DNA from 4 places in the Lysinibacillus sp. NPDC092081 genome. Region 4 is predicted to be linked to each of the others. Evidence: riboswitches for the same ligand, from Rfam matches in the RefSeq annotation. Region 4 holds a riboswitch; each other region holds the start of a gene.

Region 1 (5,845 bases), on a different contig from region 4:
TTTTCAGGGGATCTCTTTTTATATGTATTATTTGGTGTGATCACAGTACTAAGAGTACTTTCATATATGAAGAAATGGCGGTTACCGTTGCGGAGGTTGAATCGAGCATAGCTATACTGTTGCATAATAACAAGCCCAATTATCAAATTTGGGCTTGTTTTAAATTTTTAAATTTAATTTCTTATTTATCACAAACACCGCTCAATAAGCACCTGAAGATTAATAAAGTTACTTTTTCAACAGCAGCATAGATTCCTCTAATGTAGCCATGTTTTTCATCATAGAGCAAGCTGCGTCCAAAATAGGAAAGGCTAAAGCTGCACCAGAGCCCTCGCCTAATCGCATATTCATCTGTAGCATCGGTTCAATTTCGAGCATTTCAGCAGCAATTTTTGCACCTGGTTCTTCAGAAGCATGAGAAGGAATGATATAGTCTTTGACGTTTGGCTCGAGTTCGTATGCAATAAGAGCAGCAACAGTAGAAATAAAGCCATCAATAACAACAGGTTTGTGATGTGCGGCAGCTGCAAGTATCACCCCAGCCATAGCTCCTATTTCTAACCCACCGACCTTTGCAAGAATATCAATAGCATCATCGCGGTTTGGTTTATTTAATGCAATAGCATCATGAATGACTTCTACTTTATGCGCTATCCCCCCTGGTCCAACACCTGCACCGAAGCCTGTCACTTCATTCGGATGACATTCACGAAGAACCGATAATATGGCAGCACTCGGTGTTGTATTACCAATCCCCATTTCACCTGTCCCGAGTACATTTATCCCCTTGCTTATTTCTTCCGTAGCTACTTCAATTCCTACTTCAATGGATTGAATGGCTTCTTCCCTTGACATAGCAGGACCTTTTGCCATATTGTCCGTTCCATATTTAATTTTTTTTATGATGACACCAGCATTATGCGGAATGTCCTCTTTTACGCCAACGTCTACTGTGACAATTTTTGCATCTGTAATTTTTGCGATCGCACAGACACCAGTTCCTCCTCTAGGGAAATTTAATGTTTGAAAGACCGTCACATTTTGCGGATTAGATGTCACCCCTTCATCACAAACACCATGATCTGCAGCACAGACAATAATTGCTTTATTATCAATCGCAGGGAATAGGTCTCCTGTAATACCGGATAGTTGCACAGCAAGGGTCTCCAATTTCCCTAAGCTTCTAGGAGGCTTGCAAAGTGCATCTATGCGTTCTCTTGCCTTCTCCATCATTTTGTGGTCGGCACTTTGAATGTTTTGAATCGTCTGTTGTAATAATTGCATGAAAATTTCCCCTTTCTTTTTTGCCCTTATTACTCGAAGAATGATTTAGAGAAAAAAATAAAAAGCCTGTAGTTTATTCCATAACAAATAAACTACAGACTTTTCCATCGTCTATATAATCGAAGCAATAGGCAGGTCTCCTGGCTCAATTTCAACATTTCATAGAACCTTCCCAGAACGATGCTAGTGGTTATTCTCTATGAAACTCCCTTTTACAGTGGTGGGACCGCTAAAGCTTTTCACTTTATTCCCTATTCTCCCGCAATGGGCACCTAATGCTTTTATGCAATTATTTTAAATTTACGACAAAGTGGTTTTTGTGTCAATATATTAGTGAAATTGTATATTTCTTTCCAACGTTTCTGAGTTACATATAGATACTGAACTTACGTGTTCAATTAGAGCAATCACTTCTTATGCATATGTTTTTAGAATAAACACAATGATTTATCGGTGTTAGGAACCATGTTGACAATCCGAATTTTTTTTATTATCATATTAAAAATCGTTAATGATTTCAATAGTATTTCGTATAACCCCAATAATATGGTTTGGGGGTCTCTACCAGGAACCTAAATTCCTGATTACGAAGAAAGTACAAAATTTGTATTTTCTTTGTAGTCAGGAATTTTTTTTTTGTATTTTAATCTAATAATTTATTTCAGGAGGTCAAAAATGAACTTTTTAGCATTGCCTAAAATTGAACTACACTGTCATTTGGATGGAAGCTTAAGGGCTGAAACTATTATCGATATTGCACAGAAGGAAGGTATTCCGTTACCCTCTTTTGATAAGGATGAACTGCAAAAGGAGCTGATTGCTCCGTTAGAATGTGAATCCCTTGATGAATATTTAAAAAGATTTTCTCTTCCTAATTTGGTCATGCAGTCAAAGGAGAACTTAAGAAGAATTACTTTTGAGCTATTTGAGAATGCAACAAGAGAAAATGTGAAATATTTAGAAGTCAGATTTGCCCCGTTACTTCACACATTACAAGGTCTTGGTGTTGAAGAAGTTATTCAATCTGTTATAGAGGGGATGAGGGATGCTGAAAGCTGTTACGAAATAAAGGGAAATATAATCTTGTCTTGCATGAGGACGATGTCTGTAGAAAGCGCATTTGAGGTGGTTGAAAAGGGGAAAAAGTTCCTTGGTAAAGGTGTGGTGGCAATTGACCTATGCGCATCCGAAGAAGAAGGCTTCTGTGAAAGATTCGTAGATCCAATAGCATTAGCCAAAGAATATGGCTACAGAGTCACTATTCATGCCGGTGAAACGGGAATTGGTAAAAACGTTCTAGAGGCTGTAGAACTGTTGGGTGCTGAAAGAATAGGACATGGAGTATTTATTAAAGATTGTGCCGAGGCTTATAAAATTGTGAAAGAAAGACAAGTAGTACTTGAAATGTGTCCAACAAGTAATGTCCAGACGAAAGCTGTTTATAATTACTCTGAACATCCAATTTATAAGTTTCATAAAGATGGAATAAAAGTGACATTTAATACAGATAATCGAACAGTATCAGATACTACAATGGCAAAAGAAATCCATTTAGTGAACAACGAATTTAATCTAAGTGAAGAAGATTATCGGCAAATTTATTTAAATAGTGTAGAAGCATCTTTTGCCGACCAAGAAACTAAAGAATGGTGCTTGGCACAATATTAAAGAAAATTAGATTGTAGGAGCAATTGCTTTTATTACAGAAGAAAGATCAACTCAAGAGCTAATATTCATTATTAGTATATTCAGGTTACAAACGGTTTCCCAAAATTGAAGAAAATAAAATAAATAGAATGCTTTCTTCAAAAGAGTTTGAAATATTTAAACGGATTTTAGAGGATAAAACTAATTCTATTCCTCTTTGCTAGAAAAGCTCCCTAATGCCAAAAAGGCTTTCGGGAGCTTCCTGTCCGTTTATTGCTGTGATATCAACTTTGTTTTATCTATTTCACTCAGAAATGTTGCACCGAGTAAAAGAATAGCGCCTAGTATGTGCTTGTTTCGATTGTTTATTAAATTCTTTTTTCATGGATGGACGCCCCTTTTTCTTTGATTGAAGGGCATCTAATCCTTGAGTTTCATATTGCTTTCTCCAAACACTAATTGTTGAAGGGGCAGGTATCTTAAAAATCGCTGCCGTTTCGTTTAAGGACGTACCATTTTCAATCATAAAATTTAGTACATCCATTTTAAACGTTAGTGTAATTTGTACATGGCTGAATAAAAGCTTCCACACCATTGTATTCATATTGCTTAGCCCATTTAAGAATTGCTTTATTATCAGTCCCCATAGATTTAGCTAAATCATAGGAACTTTCCTTTCCACTTAAATAACGCTCAACAGCTTGTAATTTATCTTCGGCAGTATATTTGACCATAAAAAAACTGCACCTCCAATTGTTAGATGTGTCTAACAATTGGGGAGCAGTTCAAAACGAGGGTTTTAATCGATAATTATTTAAATTCTAACTCTCCATCATAAGCAAGCATGCCGCCTTCAAGGTTTGTTACGTCAAAGCCTTGCGCTTCTAAGTATGCACAAGCATTTGCTGAACGACCGCCTGCTTTGCAAACGATAATGTATGGCTTTGAAGCGTCTAATTCACCTAAGCGCTCAGGGATTGTCCCAAGAGCAATGTGTTGAGCACCAGGGATCATGCCTTGTGCTACCTCATCATCTTCACGAACATCAATAATGTATAGGTCTTCGTTCGCATCTAATAGTTCTAATACTTCTGTTGTATCCATAGTTTTCATCTGTGTAGTCCTCCAATATGTCGATTATATCGATTTCCTCTTACATTATAGCCTGAAGGCAAAAAAACAGCTAGTGTCATGAACACTAACTGTTTTACTCTATTGTTTCTATTCGTCTGTCTCTAAAAAATCTACTTGCTTTGCTGGAACAAATGTAGAAATAGCGTGTTTGTAAATGAGATGTTGCTTGCTTTCAGCATCTAGTAATAATACTGTAAAATTATCATAGGATTTCACAGTTCCTTTTAACTGAAATCCGTTTAATAAAAACACAGTTACAAAAACATTGTTTTTACGTAGATGGTTTAAGAATGTATCTTGCAAGTTAATTGATTTCATCAAAATGCCTCCCTATACTCTCTTTCTACCTCTTCATTCCTATAGTAGCATATTCTACCAATTTAGCAATTAGTGATTTTTAAGAATTAATTAAAGTTTTTCGTCATTATTAACAAAATATACATCCATTTTGTTACGGAAGTATGTTAGCTGTCTTTTCGCATAGCGGCGAGAATTTTGCTTTAAACTGTCAATGGCTTCTTCTAAAGAGCATTTTCCATCTAGGTAATCATATAATTCCTTGTAGCCGATTGCTTGGATTGACTGCACACCTCGTATATTTTGCTGCCATAAGCCTTTTACTTCTTCAAAAAGCCCTTTTTCCATCATTATATCAACACGGCGGTTAATACGATCATAGAGCTCTTCACGTGACATATTTTGCCCAAGCCCTAAAATCACATGATTGTAAAGTGGAACTTCTCCACGATTGTGTGCTTCGGATGCCTTTGAAACGCCACTAAGCTCAATCATCTCTAACGCTCGTATAACACGGCGCGTATTATTTGGATGAATGGTCTCAGCTGTTTGTGGATCAAGTTTTTTAAGCTTAGCATGCATTGCCTCTGGACCTAATTTCTCCAGTTCTGCATAATAGGCTTTTCGTGCCGCCTCATCTACCTGCTCCTCTGTAAATTGAAAATCATAGAGTACTGCCTGCACATATAAACCTGAGCCCCCTACGATAATCGGTAGCTTGCCTCGCGCTTGAATTTCCGCAATTTTAGCTCGCACTAATTTTTGATAGTCTGCTACTGAAAAGGACTCTGTGGGCTCTTTGAAGCTTAGTAAATGATGGGGTACACCCTCCATCTCTTCCTCGGTAATTTTCGCTGTACCAATATCTAAGCCTCGATAGATTTGCATGGAGTCACCATTGATGATTTCGCCATTATATTTTTTTGCTAACTCAATGCTTAGTGCCGTTTTCCCAGAAGCAGTAGGCCCTACAATTGCTACGACCTCTGCCTGCTGTAATTTATCTTGTATCATATTTTTCTAACCACCGTAATAAAACTTGATAGACTGCCTCTTGATTGTCCTCGTTTAGGATTTCATGGCGCTTATCCTCAAATAAGTAAACCGTTACATCCTGTATACCCGCTGCTGCAAATTGTTCTGCAACGGAGTATACTCCTTGGCCTTGTTCTCCTACTGGATCCTTACTACCACTTATCAATAATATAGGTAAGTCTTTTTTTGTTTTTGCTATCTCTTTTTTACGATTTAACGACATAAAACCAGTTGTTAAATCCACAAAAAATTGATTTGTTGGAATAAAGCCGCAATACGGATCATCTATATATTTTTGTACCTCGTCCTCTGCTGAACATAACCAATCATACGTAGTCTTGGAATTTGGGAACTGTTTATTAAAGCTACCAAAGCTCAGCTTATTTAACAACTTGCTCTCCGTCTCTTTACCAAGTTGTTTGGCCAATACTTTTGCTACTAAATTCCC
Region 2 (5,845 bases), on a different contig from region 4:
TATCGTGCACTGGCCGTCATGATGACATGCTCTATCTTACTATTTATTGCATGGCAAGCTTCGAAACCGATGGACCATGTAACGACAGAAATACTTCCTGAAGAAGATAAACAATCATTCAGCGATTTATTTCAAACAGAAGTTGAAGGAACAAAGACAACATACAGTCAGTTTTTTCAAATAGCAGATACATTTGAACACCACGAAAATATCAAATTTTATGCACCACTTCAGGGCTTCGAGGCTATGCAAGCAGTGGCGGCTACTATGGAGAATGCTGTCCATCTAATAGATCCTGAAAATCTTCCATTTAAATCAAATATACAGGAGGTATATGCGGTAACATCAGAGATGCAAGATGGTACCCTGCAAAAGCAAATTCAATTTAGTTATAAAGAAAAGTCTCTCACTGGAGTGGATCGTCAATATATTAATTTGACAGTAACAAATGTAAATCATAATCCTTTAGTAAACTATAACGTTATAGAAGATAGTCAGCACTTTTCAGGGGAAATCACGAATGTAGGTTTGAATTTTATGAATCCTTTGTATTATCGTGCGATGACACCAGATAAATTTTTCGCGTATGTATATTATAATTATGATGAGGCAGACAAGCGCATTTTTGGAATGATTACAAGAGCCAATGAGTTTTATACGTATTATAATGGCTATGTATATCAAATAGGCTATCAAATAAATGGTGATCAACAGGAAGCACAAGAAAAAATAGTTGCTCTTGTAAGAGAATTTATCCCGCATATAAATTCATCGGAAGCAAAGAAGTAAGGTGGAAGATAAACTGCCTGTAAAAGCTTGATTGATGAAGGCTTAGCAATCCGTGGTGATAGAACCATCCAGTGAGTAAGTATTACTTTATTTTTGTCAACAACTAGTTACCAAATTGGCACACCGCATTCTGTTTATATTAAAATAGTAGAAAAGGGATGGGGGGGATCAACAATGACGGTAGCGCAAACGTATTTAAATGTTGTCCAAAAGAGATTTAGAAGTGTCAAAGAGCTAGGCGATAAAACACTCGACCAACTTGAAGTGGCCCAATTGCACTGGGCGTATAATGAAGATTCAAACAGCATCGCAGTGATTGTAAAACACGTTAGTGGTAATATGATATCGAGATGGACTGACTTTCTAACGACAGATGGTGAGAAAGCAACGAGAAATCGTGATGATGAATTTACCGATAGCCTTCAGACAAAAGAAGAAGTTATGGCAGTATGGGAAAAGGGCTGGCAAGTATTTTTAGATGCTTTACAAAAATTAACAGAAGCTGATTTACAAGGGTTTGTAACAATAAGGGGAGAACAGCATTCCGTGATAGATGCGATTGAAAGACAAATGGCCCATTATTCACAACATGTCGGTCAAATCGTTTACATCGCTAAGCAAATAAAGGGCTCTGAGTGGCAAACAATAAGTATTCCAAAGGGACAATCTCAACTTTTCACAGAATCAATGTTAAAAAAACATCAACGATAGAAGTGTAGCCATCTCACTAGTGTGTGAATGGCTTTTTTTGTGGAATATACATAAATACCTTTGTTTAAAAATCGCAAAACTTTATTATATTCAGAAAATAAAATTGACGTGTGTCTTTGAAGCGTGTTATGTTTAGTACTAAATTTAATAATTACCATTACAAGTTTTAGGTGAAAAATAATTTTTCGCTTAATTAAAAGGAAAATGGGTGTAAATCCCATGCTGTCCCGCAGCTGTAAATGAGGAGTTTTGTTTCAAAAAAACCACTGAGTAAGTACTTGGGAAGGTGAAGCAAAATGAAGATTCATAAGCCAGAATGCCTGCTTGTAGTAAGATTCATTGTAGAGCTACGAAAGATAGGGAGATGGATGGGAAGGCTTTTACTGATGAGTTTTTCTATCCTTATTCATATTTGAATAAGGATTTTTTTATGGCTTTTTCCAAACTTAGTAGTTTACATCAAAGTGAGGTGCGAATAAAGAGAGAACATAGTTTATATGTACTTAAGACAAAAACAACTTTGAAACCTCGTACAAATTGTTTGGTTAGCGGCGCAATTCACACTTTTAGCGGCGTTCTTTAATTGGTTAGCGGCGGAATTTCGGGTTTTAGCGGGGTTCCCCGAATGCTATGGGTGGAGAAGTACAATAATTCAATCTTTCTAGCACAAATAAATAGACAGGAGCAATATTAATGTTATTCAAAAAGAAATTATTACCTTTCATGCTATTACTGATGTTAACCATTTTAGCAGGGTGTTCAAGCTCGAATGAAGGTAATGGAAGTACAACAAAAGATAACGAAGGAAAAATGATAACAATTGGCTGGCCGCTAGATATAGGGCCTTTAAATCCGCATACCTATTTACCAAACCAAATGACTGCACAAGCAATGGTGTATGAATCATTGGTAGAATATAACGATGATGGGACAATATCGCCGAAATTAGCAGAGAGATGGGAAATCTCCGACGATAAAAAAACTTACATATTTCATCTTAGAAAAGATGTCAAATACTCTGATGGGACAGCCTTTAATGCAGATAATGTCATTCGTAATTTTAAAGCAGTTTTAGCAGATCGTGAAACACATTCCTGGATGGGAATGGTGAATCATATTGTAGATGTTGTGAAAGCAGATGACTATACTATTCGATTACAGTTAGATGAACCATATTACCCCGTATTAAATGAACTGGCATTTGTTCGACCATTTCGCTTCTTAGGGGATAACGGATTCCCTGAAGGAGATGCAACTAAGAAAGGTATAAAAGCTCCGATTGGTACGGGTTCATGGGTATTAACCGAATACAAAAAAGATCAATACGCTATTTTTAGCCGCAACGAACATTATTGGGGTGAAAAGCCACTGGTAGACAAAGTAAAAGTGAAAATTATTCCTGATTCAGAATCTATGTCACTGGCATTTGAAAATGAAGAATTAGATTTAATTTATGGTCGCGGCATTATTAGCTTAGATAACTATACTTTCTTAAAAGATAGTGGTAAATACAAAACGGCTACATCTGAACCTTTATCTACACGTGCATTACTGTTTAACACACAATCTGGTCCTTTAGCAGAATTAAAAGTACGTCAGGCTATTCAATTCGCTATTAATAAAGAACAAATGGTTGAAAGTATTACCCATGGTACAGAAAAAGTTGCCAATACACTGTTTTGGGATGCTATTCCTTATGCCAACATTGATTTAAAACCAATCCTATTCAATCCAGAAAAAGCCAAGCAGTTATTAGATGAAGCAGGTTGGACTTTACAAAAAGGTGATAAAATCCGTTCCAAAAATGGGCAACCTCTTACATTAGATTTAATCTATATTGCAACAGATGCCATCCAAAAACCTATGGCAGAATTAATGCAAGGAGAATTAGCAAAAATAGGCGTCCAATTAAACCTTGAAGGCGCTGATGTTATGGTAGGGCTCCAAAAATTGATGGACAATCAAGTAGATATTAACTTCTGGCGTACAAACGGTCCGCCAACAGACCCACACAGCTTCGCAAATGAATCAGCAACACCGAATGCCAATGGCGTTTATGAGGCGAAATTAGGCCTAGATAACGCAGTACAAATTGACGACAAAATACATCAATTATTAATTGGGACGGATGAAGCGGAACGTGTTAAATTGTATAAAGATATTTTAACAATGTTCCATGATCAAGCATTATTCTATCCGATTTCATATGAAACGAATACCGTTATATACCATAAAAATATGAAAGATTTTAACCCTCGTGCATCTGAATATGATATTCCTTATGCTCAAATGGATTTAAAGTAAGAGATTGAAAAGAGAGTGGGTCTAAACATGACTCCTCTCTTTTTGCACTATGAAGACTTGGGAAGTGATGAAAGAAATGTACGAATCAACTTGGCTTTTTTGTCTAAAACGAGTTATTACATTACCATTTGTCTTACTAGGGGTTTCAATCATGACCTTTTTATTTATTCGTTTTGTTCCAGTAGAGCCAGCGAAGGTAATACTTAGACTGTCAGGAGTCGCACCGACGGCAGAAGCAATACAGTCACTACGATCGGAATTGGGCACTGACCAACCTATGTCGATTCAATATTTTATATGGTTAAAAGGTGTGTTGCACTTCGATTTTGGTACATCGTTTGTGAGTAGATTACCCGTTGCCCAAGAAATAGTAGAAAAACTACCGGCAACTTTTGAATTAGCCCTAGCTGCATTTATATGTATTATTGGCATTAGTATTCCTCTTGGTATTATAAGTGCTCTTTATAAAAATTCAGTACTTGATAAGATTATAGGCTTATTATCCATTATTAGTGTATCCATCCCAACTTTTTGGTTAGGTTTTTTTCTTTTGTACTTATTTAGTTTGAAGCTAGGCATTTTCCCGACAAATGGTAAAGGGACTATTTTACACATAATTTTACCAGCAGTATCTTTAGCATTACCCACTATCGGATTGTTTGTTCAATCAATTCGTACAAGCGTCCTAGAAGAATTACAAAAATATTATGTTCAGTATGCACATTTACGGGGTTTAAAAAAATCTGTTATTCTCAGTCGACATGTCTTTAAAAATGCTGCTATTCCGCTGACGACGATGCTTGGTATGACACTTGGAAATTTATTAGGTGGGGCTGTTATTGTAGAGCAGGTATTTAGCTGGCCAGGTTTAGGTCGCTACTTAATAGAATCAATTATTAATAGGGATTATCCAGTTGTGCAATGTTATGTTCTAATAATCGCTATTATCTATGTTTTTGCTAATTTATGTACAGATATATTACATAGAGTTCTTGATCCTCATCTAATAATGGTGAGGGGGAGAGAGTAGAGTGATTAAATTGTACAACAGATTAAACGGCAAACAATTGATTAGTATAGCTACACTCACATTCATTGGGCTGTTGGGGCTTTTAGCTCCATTGATCATGCCGAATGATCCTTTTTTGGTGGATATGTCTAAAAAGTTTTTAGCTCCATCATGGGCATATCCTTTCGGCACAGATCATTTAGGGCGATGTATACTTTCACGTATACTGTTGGGAATTCGCTATTCTTTAGGATCAGCTCTATTCATTCAATTAATAGCAAGCTTTTTTGCTATATGCATAGGGGCAATAGTAGCTTTTAAGAGAGGGATCATTGATTATTTATTTATTCGTATCTGTGATATTTTATTAGCTTTCCCAACGCTTGTTCTTGCATTCGGACTTCTAGGTATTTTGGGTCCAAGCTTAAGAAATGTATTATTGGCGCTTATATTTACTCAAACTATTTATTATTCAAGAATATTAAGGGGCTTATTTATAAGCGTTCATGAAAAAGAGTTTATAAAAGCTGCCAAAATAAGTGGAACTTCAGGGGTGAAGCTAATCCTACGCCATTTCATGCCAAATATAATGGCGCCGATGCTGACGATTATTTCTTTAGATTTAGGAAAAATCATTTTAGAAATTGCTGGCTTTTCATTTATTGGCTTAGGTGTTCAAGCTCCTACTCCTGAGTGGGGAATGATGATTAGTGAAGGTAAACAGTATATCCGACAACATCCTGAGCTTATGCTTTTTCCAGGTGCGGCAATAATCATCGTAGTCCTATTATTTAATATTTTGTCTGGTCATAACAAGCAAGTTGATCATTGAAAGGGATAGCTATGGAAAGAAAAATCTTATTACAAGTCAAAGATTTAAATGTACAAATAGGTGAGAAGGAAATTTTATCTTCTATTAATTTATCTGTTTATAAAGGGCGTGTTTTAGGGATTATCGGTGAAAGTGGCAGTGGTAAGTCAATGCTATGTCAAGCAATTATGCAATCTCTCCCGACTATGGTCAAAACGACG
Region 3 (5,845 bases), on a different contig from region 4:
AGATACACAATCTTACAAATAAATCATAATCATAAATATATTAACACTATTGCGACATAAACTCTACACGAAATATTTTTTCACCCATTTCTGTTACAATGTTGATATGAATTAATAGAAACGAGGATTTTTTATGAATGTAACAATTGGAGTACTTGCTCACGTTGATGCAGGAAAAACAACATTTTCTGAGCAGTTACTATTTCATACAAACAGTATTCAAGCCCGTGGTCGAGTAGATCACCAGGACACATTTCTAGATAATCATGAGCTAGAGCGTCAGCGAGGCATTACGATTTTTGCAGAGCAAGGTCGCATGACGATTGGAAATGATACATATACGTTAATCGATACACCTGGACACGTCGATTTCTCGCCAGAGATGGAGCGTGCAATTCGGGTTATGGATTATGCCATTATTATTGTTAGTGCGGTTGAAGGACTACAAGGTCATACGGAAACAGTGTGGCAACTTTTACGCCAATATCACGTTCCAACCTTTTTCTTTATCAACAAAATTGACCGTGAAGGAGCGGATGTTGGAGCCGTAATGGCACAGCTTCAAAAGGACTGCTCTCAGGATGTACTATTAGTAGATGAACCGCTCCGTTCGGACTATGTTTCAACTCACATGATGGAGTGGCTTGCTGAACGTGATGAGCAGCTTCTCGATGCTTTTCTTAATGAGACATTGGATAGCTCTAGCTGCCTTACTCACTTACAAACGATGGTTAAACAGGAAAAGGCCTTTCTATGTTTTTCTGGCTCTGCCTTGAAAGATATTGGGATAAAGGAATTCCTAGCACAGCTTCCCCTACTTACAGAAACACATTTAAATAACAATGCCCCGTTCCAAGGTGAAGTGTTTAAAATTCGTCATGATGGGCATCAACGCTTAACTTTTTTAAAGGCACAACAAGGAACGTTACATGTGCGTGATGAATTTTCCTTTGGAGATGTAACAGAAAAAGTGACTGAGATTCGACTATACAATGGCAGTCGTTATGTAACAGTTCAAGAGGTCGAGGCCGGGGAGATTTTCGCTGTTAAAGGAATTAGTCAAGCAAACATCGGAGATATCATTGGTAATTCAGGTAACCCGCAGCCTTATGAATTAGTACCGACATTACAGGCGAAAGTACAATATGAAGGCGATCAACATATAAAGGATGTATTAAAAATTTTCCGCACACTCGAAGCGGAAGAACCATCATTACGTGTGCTGTGGCATGAAAAATTTCAAGAAATTCATGTACATATTATGGGTGTCATCCAACTCGAGGTTCTTGTCGACGTGCTTAATAAACGCTTCTCACTAGACATTTCATTTAGCGAACCCCAGATTTTATATATGGAAACGATCGCAACAACGGTGACAGGCTATGGTCATTTTGAGCCATTAAAGCATTATGCAGAAGTACATTTATTGATGGAGCCAAATACACGCGGTACTGGTAATACATTTGTCAATGCATGTCATGCGGATGATTTATCGGTAGGGCATCAACGACTCATTGAAAAACATTTATTCGAGCGCGCTCATCATGGGCTGTTAACAGGATTCCCTGTGACAGATGTTCGCTTCACTCTTTTAACGGGACGCGCACATATTAAACATACTGATGGTGGCGACTTCCGTGAGGCATCATTTCGAGCATTACGGCAAGGGCTAGAGCAAGCAGAAAATGTATTACTAGAGCCGTATTATCGCTTTAAGCTAAAAGCTCCTAGTGATTTTATCGGCCGCATGATGACCGATATTCAACAAGCTGCTGGTACATTTGAAGCGCCAATCTTAACTGAACATGATGCGATTTTAACCGGTCGAGCCCCTGTCGCAACATTTATGAGCTACAGTACAACCTTTGCTGCCTATACTAATGGTAAGGGCGTACTTTCTCTACAATTTGATGGTTATGATGTGTGTCACAATACGGAAGACATCATTGCACAAATTGGCTACGATAAAAACGCCGACCCCGAGTATACATCCTCTAGTATTTTTTGTACAAAAGGCAAGGGCTACTCCGTTCCTTGGCAAGAAGCAGAAGCAGCTATGCATTGTATTGACTGAATTCATAAAAACAGGACATGATTTTATATCATCGTCCTGTTTATTATGTTTCGTGGGGATTTACTATGCTATTGCGGGTAATCTTGCTTTGCGCGAGTACTTGCTCTCCTTTCGCGGGTATTTACTGTGCATCCGCGGGTATTCTGCCTTTGCGCGGGTATTTACCTTGCTTCCGCGGGTATTTACCCTGCTTTCGCGGGTATTCTTCTTCACCCAGCACGACTATTTTTATAAAGCTTGTACTGTTTTCTATGCTTGTTTAAAAATGCGATATGAAGGTTCCACAACGTGGCTATGGGAAGTAGAAAAATCGATTAAAATCTTGCCAGGTCGGCTTCTCAAAAGTTGCAAATTATCAATTAATTCTAGCAATAGTTCATGACCGTTACCACGTGGATGCCAGTTTAAATGATAATCATTAAGTTCCTTCACAGCTTCTAAAAATTGATGATACTCTCGCTCTACAAAATTAATCAGTTTTTTGTCTTTATGAGCTACCTGTGATAGATCCTCGAAATATGTTTCATAAAAGCGCATTACGATCGAGCACAATAAATCATTGACCCGAGCAGCACTTAATATTGGATTAGGATCTTGGGAAAGTCGCTCTAAATTTGGTTTTGCACGCGTCGAATCTATGCGTGTAATTAAATGATAATGCTCACCATTCACCTCATACACAATTGGATTTGTCGGCATATACATCATAAAACTATTTGTTTTTGTTTTAAGCTGATCTGTTATATCCGCCTTTGCAAAAAGGTGCCCTTTAATATTTTCATTTTGAATCCAAATAATATCTTTGTTATATAAAATTTGCTCAAATAATCGTTCATTACTAATAAGATTGCTAGCTATTAATTGATCAACAAGTGATTCTACAACCATTCTTGTTGTAGCTTTCTTAGTAACTTCAGTGCGTGGCTGCTTACAAATTTTCATATCTAAAGATTGTGGTTGCTGTGCTGTATATACATGAATATTCGTCATACTGCATCCTCTTTTCGTACATATTTTCAAAACGGAAGTCATCAGTAAAAAAAGGATTTCCTATTAACGCGAGGAAATCCTTCATTCTATCTTTTTCGTTCATCATATAATGTCAAACAATGCCCAAATATGAAAGAATTAGCTCGACAGCAAATACCTTCTTTTATCTTGGGCGTTTGACGTACAGTGACGAACAGAGCATTCTGTTTTGTCAACATGCCACCTCCTATTCCTCGTAGGGTTATGGTGTGTACTCATAATAGGCAGGTATCCTGACTCATGATCATCACTACTTTTCCCCTTCCCGTCGTTAAACAGTGGTCTATGAAAAGTCGCTCACATTTACAGTTGCGGGACAGTGTCGGATTTGCACCGACTTCCCATTTAAGTAAATCGCACGCAATTTACACCTATTACTCCACGCTATTCAGTTGTAAAGAAATTGGAAAATACCAGATTTCTTACTATTAATAGTAAAGTACTGTATTTTTAAAGTCAATTGAGGCAGTTAGATATTTTAAAACTACTCACTCAACTTCGGAGCTTTTCGTAATTTAGTTGCTTGCTCAAATGAAAATGCGAGTTTTATTAGAACATCTTCACTAAATGCAGTTCCTGCGAAAGTTATACCAAACGGTCTCCCATTTTCCATATACCCTGCTGGGACGGCAATAGACGGATATCCAGCTTTCGCACTTATTGTCGAACCTATATATGATGGAAAAATAATCGCATCTAATTCATATTTTTTTAATGTATAGTCGATTCCTTGTTCTTGAGAAAAATACAAATCCTCTAGTTTTGCATGTAAATAGTCAGAATCTCTTAACGTGTTCGATAATTTCTCTCTCGATTCCAATTTATCCTGCCCATATTTCAACGACTTTCCTTTTGAACGTTTATTAAATTGAATTAACTCAGAGATAGAATGGACAGGCATGTGAGAAGGTAGATTAACAAGGAAATTATTTAAACTATGCTTTAATTCATATTGCGGTACTCCCCATTTCCAGTCTCTATGAAAAGAAGGGATTTCGATTCCTTCTATAATTTCGGCTCCTTGCTCTCTTAAAACCTGAATGGCATTATTAAAAAGTGTTTCATCATATTCCCCTGAGTCATAATAAGCTTTTGAGGCATTATTATAAACACCAATTCTAGCACCATTTAATCCCGTTACATCTAAAAACTTGGTGTAATCCTTATATAATCTTCTTTCACTTTTATATGTAGCGACGTCGTCTTGATCTACTCCTGTTAATACGCCCAATAAAATAGCTGCATCTGTTACTGTTCTAGCCATTGGCCCTGCTGTGTCTTGAGAGTATGTAAACGGAATAATGCCTTGTCGACTAATGAGCCCAACAGTCGGTTTTATGCCGACTACTGAATTTTGAATAGCAGGACTTAAAATCGAGGCGTCTGTCTCAGTTCCAATTGATAAAACAGAAAAATTCGATGCTACCGCTACTGCTGACCCCGAACTAGATCCTCCCACAAAAAGTTCTGGATCACCATAAGGATTAAGTGTTTGACCACCTCGAGAACTATAACCTGCCCACATCGTACTCGACATACCATTTGCTAATTCAGTCATATTTGTTTTCCCTAAAATAACTGCCCCTGCTTCACGGAGCTTTTTTACTAGAAATGCATCCTGCTTAGCTAAATAATTTTCTAATGCAATTACGCCTGCACTAGTGTGCATAAAATCTTTCGTTTCGATATTATCTTTTAAAACTACCGGAATTCCGTGTAGAGGCCCTCTAGCCCCTTTTGTTAGTCTTTCCTCATCTAATGCTTCGGCAATAAATATCGCTTCTGGATTAATTTCAAGCATAGAATTAATCTTCTGTCCACCTTGATCATACTTAGCAATTCTGTGTAAATAATACATAGTTATTTCTTTTGATGTTATATCACCTTGTACCATAGCTGTCTGAATATCGATTACTGACAATTCTTCTTTAAAAAAGCTATTAAAATTTATCCCCATTCATACCCCCTACCTTTCTTTCAATATTATACCAATAAAATCAAATAATACCTAAATCATAATTTCATCTTTTAGTGTTTTTAAATAAATTTCAAAGTCTCCCCATGCTCCCGCACTCGAATACTCGTGTATGCATATAACCGGTACTTCCGTTTGTCGTACACTCTCCAATTAATTACCAAATAATGATCTGCTGTGCTACACTCTCTATACAGATAAAATTTTCAGTTAGTTTAGAAAAGGGTGGGATTCGGGATCATATGAAGAAGCTTAGAGGCATTTGGGTGTCACAATGTGCATATATGGCGCGTCTTTATATATCAAATATTTTCAAAAAGTCAGTGAAGGGTGGAATATAACTCTTCATGTTTTATCAGGAAGTTTATGTATTATAGAAATTAAATAATCTAGAGTTACTACCTCTTTCGTTTAGTTAAGAAAAGATCAGGTTGTGAGGTGAATGAAATTGAATAATATTAATATCGAATTTGGAACACTAATGCTTTTTCTAATTGTGCTTGTTTTAGTAATTAGTACTTTTGAATTTGTCATTAGAAGGCTGTTAGGTGTCGAAAGAAAGAAATGGTTTTCTTATAATCACATTAACGAAAGACATAAAAAACTAGATTGGTCTGTACGAATAATTTTTATGATTCTATTTTTAATTAGTTCGTATCAAACAATTCACTATGATAAAGTTGGAATTTTTCGGTATTCAGAACCGTGGTTTATCATGATTGTCTTTTTAATAGCATCTGAAATGTTACGAGCATTTATGGAATGGA
Region 4 (5,845 bases):
ATTTTTTCAGGAAGTTCATAACGACCACTGTTAAAATTCCTTCACTAACAGCAAGAGGAATTTGCGTTAATGCAAAAATACCTGCAAACTTTGTGAATGAAGCCATAAAGCCTCCGACCTCAGAAGGGAAGGCAAGAGCTAATTGCACAGAAGTGACAACATATGTACCTAAGTCACCAAGCATTGCTGCTAAAAAGACGGCGATGGAAAATGATAGCCCCATTTTTTGTGAGCCCTTAAATACATAGTAAGCGATAATAGGGCCCATAATGGCCATGGAAAAGGCATTAGCTCCTAAAGTTGTAAGGCCACCATGTGCTAAAAGTAAAGCTTGGAATAATAATACGATTGTCCCGATAACACTCATCGCTAATGGTCCAAAAAGAACTGTTCCAAGCCCAACTCCTGTCGGATGTGAGCAACTTCCCGTTACAGAAGGAATTTTTAAAGCTGATAGCACAAAGGCAAAAGCACCCGATAGACCTAATATCATTTTTGTTTCAGGATTTTCATCGATGGTTTTACGAATAGAACGTAATCCTAAAATAATAAAAGGAATCGATATGACCCACCAAAAAATCGCCCATTCAATTGGCAAAAAGCCCTCCATAATATGCATCGCAAATGCACGATTTGGCACAAATAAAAATGCCAATAAGAAATAACTAAGCTTCCAACCTGAGAATTTCAAAAATCTCTCCTCCTCAATAAATTATTTCGAATTAGCGTGCGCAAATAAAAAAGCACTTCTCCATTTGCGGAAAAATGCATAGCTGAAAAAATGCAAATAAAATTCTAATTTGCTAAGCCGCACACCCATCCTCGTAGGTTGAAACGATCACATATTTTTCGGCAGGTCTCCTGGCTTTAGTTCAACGTTTTATAGGCCTTCCCATCCTTTGGATAGTGACATTCTCTATAAAACTCCCTAGTACAGTGGCGGGACCGCGCCGGACTTAAACCGGCTTCCCTTTTAAGCGAAATGCTGAACAAATCGCACCGAAAAAAGATGAAGTTGTGAGATTTCACGACAAAGTGTAACATGATTTTCCATAAATATGCTATACTTTTTATGAAAATATTTTTAATTGAGTTTCTATGTCGAAAATTCGGATAAATGTAATATGAATGTCGCATTTTTCTAAAAAAAGTTAATAAAAATGTCACAATTTAAGAAAGAAATATTGAAATTATGAAAAAATAAGCTATGATAGAAACAGTTTTCAATTTTATAAAAAAATAATAAATTCATATAAAACATCCATAAGTGCTTGAAATATTTTCAAGATAATAGGGAAATCGGTGAGAATCCGATACAGCCCCCGCTACTGTAATAGCTGATGAAATCGCGGAAGCCACTAGTGAAATCTAGGAAGGCGCGAAAGTAAAAGGAAGCTTAAGTCAGGAAACCTGCTTATGTGATGATGCATGCAAACTTTTCGGAGGGAGAAGTTGAAGCGAGAGCGAGTACACAACTATATTCGTTTTTTTTGCTTCTACAAAACCTTTACTCTTCGTCTAGAGTAAAGGTTTTTCTTTTTCCTAAAAGCAAATGAGGGGAGAACAACTATGACAACTTGGAATTTAGAAGGGATGAAAACACATCTTTTTATTTGCAATGGTAGTAGCTGTATGAAAAAAGATGCTGAGGATATTACACAAGCAATCCGTGATGAAATACAGTTGCTGGCACTTGATAAGGAAATACATACGACAAGGACCCGCTGTAATGGCAGGTGTAAGGATGCTTGTGTTGTCATTGCTTATCCTCAGGGAAATTGGTACAGAGTGCCGACAACGGAGCATGCGAAGGCACTCGTGCAAGATTTAAATCATGAATCGTTACATAATGAGCATGTCTTTACATTGCGTGAAGGTTCGTTACAACGTACAGCACAAACAACAGCCATTAAAGGTATTGAAAAGGTGAAAGAGGGGTAACAAAATGGCGCAAAAAGGTAAGATTTTCGTAGTTGGCTTTGGCCCTGGAGACTTTAAACATATTACGACTCGTGCTGTGGAGGCACTACAACAAAGTGATATGATCATAGGCTATAAAACTTATGTTGAACTTATTCAGGATTTAGTTAGTGCAAAGTCAATTATTAGTACTGGTATGACAGAGGAAGTTTCACGTGCACAGGAAGCGGTACGTCAAGCAGAGGCTGGAAGTATCGTATCGGTCATTTCCAGTGGAGATGCCGGGGTTTATGGAATGGCTGGATTAGTGTATGAAGTATTAATCGAGCTAGGATGGACAGAAGCAACTGGTATCGAGGTAGAAATTGTTCCTGGTATTTCAGCTATTAATTCGTGTGCAAGTTTACTAGGTGCTCCCATTATGCATGACGCCTGTACCATTAGTTTAAGTGATCACCTAACACCTTGGAATTTAATTGCAAAACGAGTGGAAGCGGCAGCTATGGCGGATTTTGTTATTGCTCTTTATAACCCGAAAAGTGGGCGTCGTACGAGACAAATCGTTGAGGCACAACGAATTTTATTAGAATATCGTTCACCAGATACGCCGGTTGGACTTGTGAAAAGCGCGTATCGTGACCGTCAGGAAATTACGATGACTACTTTAGCGGAAATGCTTGAACACGATATCGGCATGTTAACGACAGTTATTATCGGGAATTCAACAACATTTTTCTATGACAATAAAATGATTACGCCACGTGGTTATCAACGTAAATATACACTTGGTGAGGAAAAACAACCGTTACGACCACATCAACGACTGAAGGAAGAAAATGAACCATGGGCAATGAATCAAGAAACAGGAGCAGCGAGTAATGATTTTGCGACAGATCCTAATGCCAATCGTATGAAGCCCAGTTTAGCCATCAGACCACAATCAAATCCTAAAAAATCGTCACTGGAAATGGCGACAGCTGCACTTGCTATGGTGAAGGGAACAAGCGCGGTGAAAGTAACACCTAAGCGTGTTCAACAAAAAATCGAATCCATTTTTGAATTAGCGGTTAGTCCTGGGGTAGCCAATAAGTTCTTTACTCCTCAACAAATGATGACGTTAGCTGAGGTAGTTGGCGAGGAAGGGACGATGGAGTATACACCAGACCATCAGATTCATTTGAAAATTCCAACGTCTGATCCTGAAGAGGTTACAGCAAAGCTTCGTGAAGTTGGCTTTTTACTAGCACCAATTGGTGACGTGCTTTCGTTAAAGGCTTGTGACTTCTGTTATGGAGAAAAGTACGATTCGATTCCGTATGCGGAAGAGATTCAAGCAAAGCTTGGTGGGATGTCGTTACCGAAAACATTAAATATTGGCTTTAACGGCTGCGGTATGGCATGTTATCGAGCAGTATTTGATGATATTGGCATTGTTTATCGCAAAAGTAAGTTTGATGTCTTTATTGGTGCTAAGCCGGTTGGTCGTACAGCACATGCGGCCCAGCCTGTTGTTGAGGGATTAGAGCCTGAACAGCTTATACCACTTATCACTGACATTATCGAAGAATATAAAGCAAATGCACATCCAAATGAACGTTTGTTTAAATACTTCAAACGTGTGAAAAAGATCCTACATTTTACGTATCAGGATATGTCTTCAAAAATAAAAGTAGAGCCAGCTCCATGCGGCGACTAATGAGGAGTAATGAGATGAAAGCAATTTTATTTGTGGGCCACGGGAGCCGTTTAGAAGCAGGGAATGAAGAGGTACGTACGTTTATCGAGCAGATGACACCTCGCATTGATGATAACTTTTTAGTAGAAACATGTTTTTTAGAGTTCGCTTCGCCAAATATTGAAGAAGGTATTACGAACTGTGTGAAGAAGGGGGCTACAGAGGTGCATGTTATTCCGATTATCCTTCTTCACGCTGGACATTCAAAACTACATATTCCAGCAGAAATCGAACATGCGCGTGAGCATTATCCAAATATAACGTTCACGTATGGACAAACAATCGGTATCCATGAAGAAATATTTGCTATTTTAGAAGACCGTTTATCAGAAATCGGCTTTAATGCTGAAGAAGAACATAAAGATACTGCCATTTTATTAATTGCACGTGGGGGCAGTGATCCAACTGCAAATGGTGATTTTTATAAAATTACACGCTTATTATGGGAAAAACTCCCGGTTCAGTATGTAGAAAGCGCATTTATGGGTGTTACAGATCCTCGTGTTGAAGAAGGAATAGAGCGCTGTGTGAAGCTGGGTGCTAAAAAAATCATTATGCTACCGTACTTTTTATTCACAGGTATCTTAATGGAACGTATGAATGGCATGCGCAAGCAATATAACGAAAAATATCCTGACTGTGATATTCAAATTGCCAACTATTTTGGCTATCATGAGCGTTTACAAAATGTGCTATTAGAGCGTATTGAGCAAGCTGTGAATGGTACATCAACAGGTATGCAAGATTTAGAAAATTATCGTGCTTATGCGGCAGTGCATGGACATGCGCATCATCATCACCATCACGACCATGATCACGACCATGATCACGATCATGACCATGACCATCATCATCACCATGAAGAGGAGCCAGTGAAATGATTTTCATGTTAGCGGGGACGAGCGATGCTAGAAATCTAGCACTAGAACTACAGTCAGCAGGTTATGCTGTGACAGCTACGGTCGTTACTGAATCAGCTGCTTCAAGCCTTGAAGAAGTCGGTCTTCCTCATTTAGTCGGTCGTTTAACAGCAGAGGAAATGGCAACGATTATTACGGAGCGGGGGTACCGTTTAGTTGTAGATGCTTCTCATCCATTTGCTGAAGAAGCTTCAAAGAATGCCATGGCTGCTGCTGAGCAAGCAAGTGTTCCGTATATTCGCTATGAACGTGCCCATGAGCATTATGCACACCCACTAATTACGATTGTGAAAGATTATGACGAGGCTGCCCATTTAGCAGCGGAAAAACGCGGCGTCATTATGCTAACGACGGGCAGTAAAACGCTAGCAACATTTACAAAGGTGTTACATGGTTTAGAACATACACGAGTAATTGCGCGTATGCTTCCTCGACTCGATAATATGGAAAAATGCGAAGCACTTGGTGTGGCACAAAGAGATATTGTTGCCATACAAGGCCCTTTTTCAAAGGAATTAAACGAAGCCCTCTTTCGCCAATATGATGTGACATTGATGATTACGAAAGAAAGCGGCAAGGTTGGCTCGGTGGATGAAAAGCTAGAGGCTGCCCTTGCATGTGGCATCGAAACAATATTAATTGCAAGACCAAATATAAAATACGGACAGCAATATTCTACATTTGAAGATGTACTACAAGCTGTACAAAACACACTTTAGGAGGCAATCCAAATGGACTTTAAAACAGATTTCAAACCATTAACAGTAGACCCAGATAAAATTTACGATTACAGTTTCTCTATTATTGCAGAGGAAATGGGCGAGCATAATTTCTCAGAGGATGAGTGGAAGGTAGTACGTCGCATCATTCACGCTTCTGCCGACTTTGAATTAGGACGTAGCGTAATTATTACACCAGGAGCACTTGAGGCTGGTATTAAGTCAATCCTTGCTGGTCGCCATGTCATTGCAGATGTGCAAATGATTGAAAGTGGTTCAGGGAAAAAACGCTTCCAAAAACATGGTGGAGATTTACACTGTTATATTGCTGATGAAGACGTATCGATTGAGGCGAAAAAACAAAACACAACACGTGCCATTATTTCTATGCAAAAGGCTACTAAATTACACGAAGGTGGCATTTATGCAATTGGGAATGCACCAACAGCATTGCTTGAATTAATTCGTTTAATTAAAGAAGGTTTAGCGAAACCAGATTTAATTATCGGTATGCCAGTTGGCTTCGTATCAGCTGCTGAATCGAAGGAAGA

The links. Region 4 has a riboswitch for cobalamin ahead of ACIQLB_RS22430 ((2Fe-2S) ferredoxin domain-containing protein). Riboswitches for the same ligand answer to the same signal wherever they lie in the genome.
Region 1: another riboswitch for cobalamin. It lies ahead of cobT (nicotinate-nucleotide--dimethylbenzimidazole phosphoribosyltransferase); the one in region 4 lies ahead of ACIQLB_RS22430 ((2Fe-2S) ferredoxin domain-containing protein).
Region 2: another riboswitch for cobalamin. It lies ahead of nikA (nickel ABC transporter substrate-binding protein); the one in region 4 lies ahead of ACIQLB_RS22430 ((2Fe-2S) ferredoxin domain-containing protein).
Region 3: another riboswitch for cobalamin. It lies ahead of ACIQLB_RS16740 (hypothetical protein); the one in region 4 lies ahead of ACIQLB_RS22430 ((2Fe-2S) ferredoxin domain-containing protein).

Annotation. Positions count from the first base shown of each region.
Region 1 is NZ_JBIVRU010000001.1:575,317-581,161, forward strand. It holds gene ACIQLB_RS03025 (trimeric intracellular cation channel family protein) at 1-111, shown strand, start outside; gene cobT (nicotinate-nucleotide--dimethylbenzimidazole phosphoribosyltransferase) at 229-1,284, opposite strand; cobalamin riboswitch at 1,398-1,575, opposite strand; purine riboswitch at 1,793-1,891, shown strand; gene add (adenosine deaminase) at 1,960-2,952, shown strand; partial or broken gene ACIQLB_RS03040 (helix-turn-helix domain-containing protein) at 3,281-3,665, opposite strand; gene ACIQLB_RS03045 (rhodanese-like domain-containing protein) at 3,742-4,044, opposite strand; gene hfq (RNA chaperone Hfq) at 4,153-4,383, opposite strand; gene miaA (tRNA (adenosine(37)-N6)-dimethylallyltransferase MiaA) at 4,474-5,376, opposite strand; gene ACIQLB_RS03060 (alpha/beta fold hydrolase) at 5,363-5,845, opposite strand, start outside.
Region 2 is NZ_JBIVRU010000018.1:41,826-47,670, forward strand. It holds gene ACIQLB_RS19925 (hypothetical protein) at 1-789, shown strand, start outside; gene ACIQLB_RS19930 (DUF1572 family protein) at 964-1,500, shown strand; cobalamin riboswitch at 1,645-1,842, shown strand; gene nikA (nickel ABC transporter substrate-binding protein) at 2,194-3,804, shown strand; gene nikB (nickel ABC transporter permease) at 3,881-4,834, shown strand; gene ACIQLB_RS19945 (ABC transporter permease) at 4,836-5,645, shown strand; gene ACIQLB_RS19950 (ABC transporter ATP-binding protein) at 5,657-5,845, shown strand, end outside.
Region 3 is NZ_JBIVRU010000012.1:50,529-56,373, forward strand. It holds gene ACIQLB_RS16735 (GTP-binding protein) at 134-2,074, shown strand; gene ACIQLB_RS16740 (hypothetical protein) at 2,324-3,064, opposite strand; cobalamin riboswitch at 3,310-3,493, opposite strand; gene ACIQLB_RS16745 (amidase family protein) at 3,588-5,060, opposite strand; gene ACIQLB_RS16750 (DUF4181 domain-containing protein) at 5,521-5,845, shown strand, end outside.
Region 4 is NZ_JBIVRU010000025.1:11,769-17,613, reverse strand. It holds gene ACIQLB_RS22435 (energy-coupling factor ABC transporter permease) at 1-691, opposite strand, end outside; cobalamin riboswitch at 835-1,019, opposite strand; cobalamin riboswitch at 1,249-1,433, shown strand; gene ACIQLB_RS22430 ((2Fe-2S) ferredoxin domain-containing protein) at 1,570-1,941, shown strand; gene cobJ (precorrin-3B C(17)-methyltransferase) at 1,946-3,616, shown strand; gene ACIQLB_RS22420 (sirohydrochlorin chelatase) at 3,631-4,536, shown strand; gene cobK (precorrin-6A reductase) at 4,533-5,294, shown strand; gene ACIQLB_RS22410 (precorrin-8X methylmutase) at 5,307-5,845, shown strand, end outside.